Ketobacter alkanivorans: one gene and its partner. The protein of the gene in region 2 interacts with the protein of the main gene of each other region in a pairwise test. Links are inferred from orthologs where the notes say so. Each region holds a gene or a part of one and is shown on either strand. Other genes may lie near its edges.

Evidence for each region. The genes of interacting proteins can lie anywhere in the genome.
Region 1: the proteins of nth (region 2) and aceE interact in binary tests that used the Escherichia coli proteins (3 or more experiments, as listed by UniProt). The link is inferred for Ketobacter alkanivorans from one-to-one orthologs.

Annotation. Positions count from the first base shown.
Region 1 is NZ_CP022684.1:4,095,093-4,099,445, reverse strand. The notes cover bases 1-3,197. They hold aceE (pyruvate dehydrogenase (acetyl-transferring), homodimeric type), read right to left. Parts: upstream 2,862-3,197; coding sequence 201-2,861; downstream 1-200. Other genes in these bases: Kalk_RS17565 (hypothetical protein), read right to left, coding at 2,978-3,197; aceF (dihydrolipoyllysine-residue acetyltransferase), read right to left, coding at 1-185. Outside these bases: more of Kalk_RS17565, read right to left, coding at 3,198-3,841; 1,6-anhydro-N-acetylmuramyl-L-alanine amidase AmpD, read right to left, coding at 3,916-4,353. UniProt on the Escherichia coli protein: Component of the pyruvate dehydrogenase (PDH) complex, that catalyzes the overall conversion of pyruvate to acetyl-CoA and CO(2).
Region 2 is NZ_CP022684.1:4,583,486-4,588,571, reverse strand. What follows is about bases 1,343-4,115. They hold nth (endonuclease III), read left to right. Parts: upstream 1,343-2,296; coding sequence 2,297-2,935; downstream 2,936-4,115. Other genes in these bases: Kalk_RS19605 (Lnb N-terminal periplasmic domain-containing protein), read left to right, coding at 4,014-4,115; Kalk_RS19610 (alpha/beta hydrolase), read left to right, coding at 3,179-3,850; Kalk_RS19615 (Trm112 family protein), read left to right, coding at 2,960-3,160; Kalk_RS19625 (electron transport complex subunit E), read left to right, coding at 1,566-2,276; rsxG (electron transport complex subunit RsxG), read left to right, coding at 1,343-1,564. In the rest of the region: electron transport complex subunit RsxD, read left to right, coding at 1-903; more of rsxG, read left to right, coding at 914-1,342; more of Kalk_RS19605, read left to right, coding at 4,116-5,000; Kalk_RS19600 (patatin-like phospholipase family protein), read left to right, coding at 5,012-5,086. UniProt on the Escherichia coli protein: DNA repair enzyme that has both DNA N-glycosylase activity and AP-lyase activity. The DNA N-glycosylase activity releases various damaged pyrimidines from DNA by cleaving the N-glycosidic bond, leaving an AP (apurinic/apyrimidinic) site.

The sequences.
Region 1 (4,353 bases), 490 kb from region 2 along the record:
GATACAGAAAATGAGGAGACAACACCACTGAACGGTGATGGCACTTCCACTGTTGCTTTGTCGGATTCGAGAACCAACAAGGTATCTTCTTTCTCAACCCGATCACCAGGTTGCACGGATAATTCAATTACATCCACCCCATCTGTACCACCCAGATCGGGCACTAACACGTCTTTCACTGCCACGGTCGTTCTCCTTGATCACACATGAGGTGGGTAGGGTTTTTCTGCCTTGATGCCAAAACGGCGCAAGGCGTCGGCCACCTTGCTGCGGCCCAACAGGCCTTTGTCCGCCAGGGAATTCAATGCAGCCACCGTGATGAAGTAACGATCCACTTCAAAGAAATGACGCAGCTGTTCACGGGAATCACTGCGCCCGAAGCCATCCGTACCCAATGCAGTGTAATGATTGCGCACAAAGGGACGAATCTGATCCGCGTGAGTTTTGATGTAATCAGAAGCGGCCACCACCGGCGCCTTACGAGCCCGCAGTGCCTTGGTGACATAGGGCACCCTCGGCTCTTCTTCCGGATGCAACATGTTCCAGCGCTGCTTCTGCAACCCTTCATTACGCAACTCGGTGAAGCTGGTAACACTCCAGATATCGGAAGTCACCCCATAAACGTCCTGCAACAACTCAGCAGCTGCTTCCACCTCACGCAGAATAGAACCGCTACCCAGCAATTGAACGCGTAACTTGTTGTTGCCATCGCCCTCTTTCAGCAAATACATGCCTTTGAGAATGCCCGCTTCCGCCCCTTTCGGCATGGCAGGATGCTCATAGTTTTCGTTCTCAACGGTTATGTAATAGAAGACGTTTTCCTGCTCTTGATACATACGCCGCAAACCATCGTGTAGAACCACCGCCAGCTCATAGGCGTAAGCCACATCATAGGCCACGCAATTGGGGATGGTGGACGCCAGCACATGACTGTGACCATCCTGATGCTGCAGGCCTTCCCCGTTCAAAGTGGTGCGGCCGGCCGTGGCACCAATCAAGAAACCACGCGCCTGAGAATCACCGGCAGCCCAAGCCAGATCACCAATGCGCTGGAATCCAAACATGGAGTAGAAAATGTAGAACGGAATCATCGGGTGATTGTTCACAGAGTAGGACGTAGCCGCCGCAATCCAGGCAGACATCGCCCCCGCTTCGTTAATACCCTCTTCCAGAATGCGGCCCTTGATATCCTCGCGGTAATACATCACCTGCTCGCTATCGGCAGGCTTGTACAGCTGACCCACCGCAGAATATATTCCCAATTGCCGGAACATGCCTTCCATACCAAAGGTACGAGCCTCATCCGGAACAATAGGCACAACACGCTCACCGATGGATTTCTGCTTGATAAGAGAATTCATCATCCGCACCAGCGCCATGGTGGTGGACATCTCACGGCCACCGGAGCCTTCCAGTAAAGGTCCAAACACACCCAATTCTGGAATTTCCAGCTTTTCACTTTCTGTACGGCGGGAAGGCAAATACCCACCCAGCGAATTGCGACGCTCATGCAGATAACGCATTTCGTTACTGTCGTCTGCCGGGCGATAGAAAGGAATCTTTTTCAGTTCTTCATCGTTAAAGGGCATGTCGAAACGGTTGCGGAATGCCTTTAAGCTTTCCATATCCAGGGTTTTCATCTGATGGCTTTTATTGGCAGCCTCACCAGACCCCATGCCATAACCCTTCACTGTTTTGGCCAGGATCACAGTGGGTTGCCCTTTGTGATTCATGGCAGCGTGGTAAGCGGCAAATACTTTAAAGGGATCGTGTCCACCACGATTGAGCTGATAAATTTCTTCATCACTCATATGCTCAACCATCGCACCCAGTTCCGGATACTTGTTGAAGAAATGCTCTCGGGTAAACGCACCGCCATGGTTTTTGAAGCTCTGGTATTCGCCATCGACGCACTCTTCCATGCGTTTGCGTAACACCCCTTCACCGTCACGAGCCAGCAACGGATCCCAGCGTCGGCCCCAAACCACTTTTATAACATTCCAGCCGGCACCACGAAAAACGCCTTCCAACTCTTGAATGATTTTGCCGTTACCACGTACCGGACCATCCAGACGCTGCAAATTACAGTTCACCACAAACACAAGGTTATCGAGTTTTTCCCTGCCTGCCAGGGATATACAGCCCAGGGATTCCGGTTCATCGGTTTCGCCATCACCCAAAAACGCCCACACCTTGCGATCATCTTTCTTGATCAACTCGCGATTTTGCAGGTACTTCATAAAGTGGGCTTGATAAATCGCCTGGATCGGACCTAACCCCATAGACACAGTAGGGAACTGCCAGAAATTAGGCATCAACCACGGGTGCGGATAAGAGGACAACCCCTCCTGACTCACTTCGCGACGGAAGTTCTCGATCTGCTTCTCGCTGATACGGCCTTCTAAAAAAGCGCGCGCATAAATACCCGGTGCTGAGTGACCCTGATAGAAAATCAGATCGCCACCGAAGGTTTCACTGGCTGCCCGAAAAAAATGGTTAAAGCCCACATCGTAGAGCGTTGCCGAAGACGCAAAACTGGAAATATGACCGCCCAACTCATCATCAGTGAGGTTGGCGCGCTGCACCATGGCCAATGCATTCCAGCGAATCAAAGAGCGAATACGGCGCTCCATAAAATGGTCGCCCGGCATCTGTGCCTGGTATTCGGGGGCAATGGTATTGACGTACGGCGTGGTGAGGTCATTGACCTGTAAACCGGCCTGGCGCGCTTTCTCCCCCATTCTATCGAGGAGGTATTTAGCCCGCTCCGGCCCCTCGCTTTCGAGCACCGAGGCCAGCGCATCCAGCCACTCCTGGGTTTCGACAGGATCACTGTCACCATAAAAACGTTCACGAGCCATATAGACAAAACTCCTGGTCACGAGGGCTTGTGGCCCTGCATTAAATTAAGTCACTCTCAACAGTATAGGATTGGGATGACATTTGTGGGCACCCGAGAGGCAGAGGATGTTCTGTCTCAGGCGATAATGGTTAGAACCGCAAGTACGACTAACCAAAAAACGAACACGTTACTGCGCAAATCTTGAGCAGCATGGATGCGGCGAGCGCCTTCTGAGGCCATTTCTTCGTCATCCAGGGGCAGATCCTGAAAATCCAACCCCATCTTTACCGCTAACTTAAGCACCACTTCCGCTTCCCGATCGGTCGCACGGAAACGACGCATGGCAACGGCGACCACTTTGCCGTTAAAACACAATGCTGCGATGGTGAGCGCAATGGCCCGAGCGGGCACACCATCCAGCGCGTATAAAAATTCGATGCCGATTTTTTTCCAACCCGGACAGTCCTCATCAGTTTCACGCTCCAGCAGGGATGTCAGCGCATACAACACCAACCCAGCCAGACCAAAAATGGCAAACCAAAACAAAGGCGCAAACAGGGTCTGATTTACTCGCACCCAATACTGGGTAATGGTCTGGCTCAGCAACTCGCCCGGGCTGACCATGCGACCATAGTCAAAACTCTGAGAGCCATGTTCGTAGGCTGACTGCCACTCACGGTTACGCCAACGCTTCAGAAACGGGATCAGCCCTGCTTCAACCTTACGGTAATCCAGACACGCCACAAACACGATCACCGCTGCCACCGCCTCCAGAAAGGAGAAAAACCAGCGCTCGTGCATTTCGGCGAAATACCAGGCAAGCAATACAGGGGGAAGAATATAAAAGCCGTAACCCAGGGCGGGATGAGCGTTATTAAGAAAAGACAGCTGCTGAGCCCGTTTCATATAGAACTGGCCCCACTGGCATTCGGCAAAATAGTTGGGCACGTAGGATTCCTTTACGCCCCATAACGCAACCAACAATGCCAGCAATGTCATTTAGCACTCCTTAATACTGTTATTTAATAGCCTAACAGATTATTGCTATCTTTCCCGAAAAAACTGTTTACAAATCATGACAGTCCAAGGGCTTTGCGCAACACCTGCCAGTCAAAATAGGGGCCGGGGTCAGATTTGCGGCCAGGGGCAATATCGCTGTGGGCCACAATCGCCTGCGGCAGGATTGCCGGGTACGCCGCCAACAACAATTCAATCACTCGTTTTAATTGATCGTACTGAACCGGCTCATAAGGGCCGTCGTCGGTGCCTTCCAGTTCGATTCCGATGGAAAAGTCGTTGCAGTTTTCACGCCCGTCATAACAGGATTTGCCTGCATGCCAGGCGCGTTTATCAAATGGAACAAACTGCACTACCTCGCCATCTCGCCGAATCAACAGATGGGATGACACCTGCAGACCGTTAATTTCCTGGAAGTACGGGTGCTCCTCAGTACACAGGCAATTCTGGAAAAACTGCTCAACCTGGGGGCCGCCAAAGCAGCCTGGAGGAAG
Region 2 (5,086 bases):
CTGGCTATCGTCGTTGCCGTGGGCTGCGAAACGCTGATCCTTAAAATCCGCCACAAGCCCATCGCGTTTTACCTTAACGACTACAGCGCGGTCGTCACTGCGGTATTACTGGCGCTGGCCATCCCCCCCACCTCCCCTTGGTGGCTCACCATTATCGGCACCAGCTTTGCCATCGTCGTCGCCAAACATCTTTATGGCGGATTGGGCATGAACCCATTCAACCCCGCCATGGTAGGTTACGTGCTGTTACTTATTTCCTTTCCCAAGGAAATGACCACCTGGTTACCCGCCGCAGGCCTGGACAACACGACAACGACCAACACATTGCAAGAAACCCTGCAACTGATCTTTATGGGGGCCGATGCGGATGCGCTGAGCGGTGCCACGCCACTGGATACATTCAAAACCTACGCAGGGCAACCTGAAGTTCTGGATTCAAATGCCATTCTGCACGGCACCTTTGCCAGTTTTGGCTGGGAATGGGTCAACCTCGGCTTTCTGTTGGGCGGTGTGTATCTGATCTGGCGCAAGATCATTACCTGGCACATCCCTGTTGGCATGCTGTTAGCGCTGTTTTTACTGTCAGGTTTTTTCAACACAGCAGTGGACGCCGACAACTATCCCGACATCCTCCACCACCTGCTGAGCGGCGGCACCATGTTGGGGGCGTTTTTCATAGCAACCGATCCGGTCACTGCTGCCACCAGCAACAAAGGCAAAATAATCTACGGGTTTTTGATCGGCGTGCTCACTTATGTGATCCGAACCTGGGGGGGATACCCGGATGCCGTGGCCTTCAGCGTACTGCTCATGAATCTGGCCGCACCCACGCTGGATTACTACAGCCAGCCACGAACCTACGGACACCGCAAGCCCAACAAGGGGCTGGCGAAATCGGATTGAGGAGAAACACATGATAGGTCAATCCGTTACCCGCAACAGTATCATACTGGGCCTGTTCGCGATCATTACCACGGGTATGGTGGTGGCCACCGCCAACCTGACCAAAGATAAGATCGCTGAGGAAAAGCAAAACGCACTCAAGCGTAGCCTGCTTGAGGTCATGCCCAAAGATCGACTTAACAATGATTTGCTGAAAGACAGCCTGGAGCTGCAAGCAGACAAGTTGCTGGGCACGACGGAACCAAAATCAGCATACATAGCAAAGCTCAGCCAGGAGCCTTCGGGGATAATAATGCAGGTCATTGCACCGGAAGGGTATGGTGGCTCCATAAACCTGTTGGTGGGTGTAGGCATCGCCGGAGACATCACCGGTGTGCGTGTGATTCCCCCCCACTTCGAAACGCCCGGGCTGGGGGATGCCGTGGATATTCAGAAGTCAGATTGGATCACCTCATTTAACGGAAAATCCCTAGCCAACCTGGACGAAAAAGGCTGGAAAGTGAAAAAGGATGGCGGACAATTTGACGCGTTCACTGGCGCCACCATAACGCCCCGCGCGGTGGTGGATGCCGTGCATAAAGCGCTCTTATACTTCGACCAACACCACAGCGAACTGCTCTACAGCAACCGTACCAGCCCAACAACGGCGAAAGGTGAATAACATGAGTGAAGATTACAAAAAAATCACCATTGAAGGTCTGTGGAAAAACAACCCGGCTCTGGTTCAGGTTCTTGGGCTCTGCCCTCTTCTTGCAGTTTCTGGCAGTGTGGTTAACGCTATGGCACTCGGACTGGCGACAACCTGCGTGCTGACTCTATCCAATCTGGCAGTGTCGCTCATCCGTAATGCCACCACTGATGCGATACGCCTGCCCACCTTTGTTATGATCATCGCGGCGTTCACCACTTGCATCGAATTCCTGATGAATGCTTTCACCTACGAGTTATATTTAATTCTTGGTATCTTTATTCCTCTGATCGTAACCAATTGTATCGTACTGGGTCGCGCCGATGCTTTCGCCAGCAAGCACAGTGTACCAGCAGCGACATGGGATGGCCTTATGATGGGGCTGGGGTTCAGCTTGGTGTTAGTGTTACTGGGCGCACTGCGAGAGCTGATCGGCACAGGAGCCCTCTTCGCCAATATGCATCTGTTGTTTGGTGACACTGCACTACACTGGAAGATTCAAGTGATCAGCGATTACCGCGGTTTTCTGATTGCCGTGCTGCCACCGGGTGCGTTCATGGTGCTAGGCCTGTTGCTGGCCTTGAAGAACATCATTGATGCCAAAGTGGAGGCAGCCGCCAAAGCCAATAAAGAGAAAGTGGTTGTGGGCAGCAAGCGGGTTCGCACCACAGGCAATATTGCCTGAGGCTATCACCGGTAAGGCTCATGAATAAAGAAAAGCGTTACGAGATCTTTTCCAGGCTGCGGGATCAAAACCCCAACCCAACCACAGAGCTGGACTACAACAGTACGTTCGAGCTGCTGATCTCTGTGATCCTGTCAGCCCAGGCTACCGATGTAAGCGTCAATAAAGCGACCGCCAAACTCTACCCCGTGGCGAACACCCCGGAGGCTATCTATAAACTGGGGGTAAAAGGCCTCACACCCTACATCAAAACTATCGGCCTCTTTAACAGCAAAGCCGAAAACGTCATCAAAACCTGCAAAATCCTGATGGATCAATATGGCAGTGAAGTCCCGGGCGAACGGGCGGCGCTAGAATCACTGCCAGGGGTCGGCCGCAAAACTGCCAACGTAGTACTGAATACTGCCTTCGGCCAGCCCGCCATGGCAGTCGACACCCACATATTCCGCATGTCCAATCGCACCAGAATCGCCCCAGGTAAAACCGTACTGGAGGTAGAAAAAAAACTGATGCGCAACGTGCCCAAAGAGTTCCTGCTGGATGCTCACCACTGGCTGATTCTGCACGGACGCTACGTCTGCACAGCACGCAAGCCTCGCTGCGGTGCCTGCATTATTGAAGATCTGTGTGAATTCAAAGATAAAACCGAGTACGATTAAGCGAACACCTGAAGGAACCACTTTATGTTCGATACAAAATTACTGGAAATCCTGGTTTGCCCGGTTACCAAGGCCAAACTGCAATACGATAACGAAAAAGAAGAGTTGGTTTGTTTAGCCAGTGGCTTGGCCTACCCGGTACGGGATGGTATCCCTGTAATGCTTGAAGAAGAGGCGCGCCAGATCAGCCAGGAAGAGAAAGAAGCCTACAAACGCAAATCTTAACCCTTAGGCTAACCCGTTATGACATGCGAAAACCCGCTCCGCTGTGAAGTAGTTGAACCAACACAGACTGCCACGGCCTGTGTGATATGGCTCCATGGCCTGGGTGCAAACGGTCATGACTTTGTGCCCGTCATACCCCACTTGAAACTGCCACAGGATCTGGCTGTACGCTTTATCTTTCCTCATGCCCCGGAAATCCCGGTAACCTGCAATGGCAGATACATCATGCCAGCGTGGTACGACATTCTGGCGCTGACCGAAATTCGCGACATCAATCTGGAACATCTACAACAGGCGCGCAGCGCCATCAATACCTTAATCCAACAGCAGCTGGATCAGGGTATATCTGCCGATCGCATCATTTTGATTGGGTTTTCCCAAGGCGGCGCGGTGGCCTATCATACCGCCCTGCAATATCCTCAAAAGCTGGCCGGGTTGATCGCTCTATCCACCTACCTGCCTAACCCTGAAGCATTAGACGTAAAAGCGCTCAAGGCGAATCAAAACATCGGCATTCACATCGCCCATGGGGACTTTGATGACATGGTCACCGAGAATGCTGCCCGAGGGGCGCTCAAATGGCTACAGGATAATGAATACGATGTGGACTGGAGCCAGTACCCCATGGGTCATGAAGTGTGCATCCCCGAGATTCGGCAAATCGGTCAGTGGATCAGTGATTGGTTGTAGCTCAGAACACAAAACTTTTTAGCCTGGATCATTCACAAGGGCCAGAGCAATACGTATGTCGATCTGGAGAATTTCGGTACGATCCAATTTATTCGGGACAATACAGGCCATGATCACTGCTAACCATATGCTAACACTCGTACGTTTTACAGGGCTCACCCTGATGGGCCTGCTTGTCCTACTATCTGGTGCCTGGGCAGCACTGTCACTACTTTATACCGGCCCCGGTGGCGAGCCATGGCGTTCTATCATGGCCATGTGTTTCGCTGTACTCACCTTAACCAGCGCTGGCACCCTGGCGCTGCCACATTGGCGCTGGCGGATGGTGTTGGTGTTTGTGGTAGCGTTTGTTGGGGCATGGCTGGCATTCTCACGCCTGGAACCCAGCAATGAACGCAACTGGCAAGCGGACGTAGCGGTGCTGCCTTCTGCCACCATAGAAGGCGACCTGATTACAGTACATAATATCCGCAACTTCGACTATCAAAGCGAAACCGACTATACCCAAGCCTACTATGACCGGCAGTTCGACCTCAATCAGCTTGAAGGGGTGGATCTGGTGTCGGTGTACTGGATGGGCCCATCGATTGCCCATGTATTCCTGAGCTTTGCCTTTGCTGGCGATCAGCATCTGGCAATTTCTATCGAAACCCGCAAGGAACAAGGGGAGGGTTATTCCACCCTGCAGGGGTTTTTTCGTCAATACGAACTTTACTATGTTGTCGCTGACGAGCGCGACGTGGTTCGTTTGCGCACAAATTACCGTAAAGATCCACCGGAAGATGTGTACCTCTATCGCACTACCGGTAGTCTGGAAGATGGCCGTAGATTGTTTCTTGAGTATATTCGCAAGATCAATTCGTTAAATACTCAGCCCGAGTTTTACAATACATTGACCAGCAACTGCACTACCTCGATCTGGCTAAACGCACACGTCAACCAGCAGCGTTTGCCTCTCGATTGGAGGATCCTGGTTAGCGGCTATGTGCCAGAATATATGTACCAAAATGGGCGCCTTGAAACCTATGGTTTACCCTTCGCCGAGCTACAGCAGCGCGCTTATGCCAACCCACGAGCACACCAGGCCGATGCGGATATGGACTTTTCCAACCGAATCCGTGAATCTATGCCAGACCCTGGCCAACCATGAGATGTTTTTCGATGCGTGCACTGATCGGTCTTAATTCCTATCGCTCCATTATCCTGCAACTGCTTTGCGTAGCGGCATCAGTATGG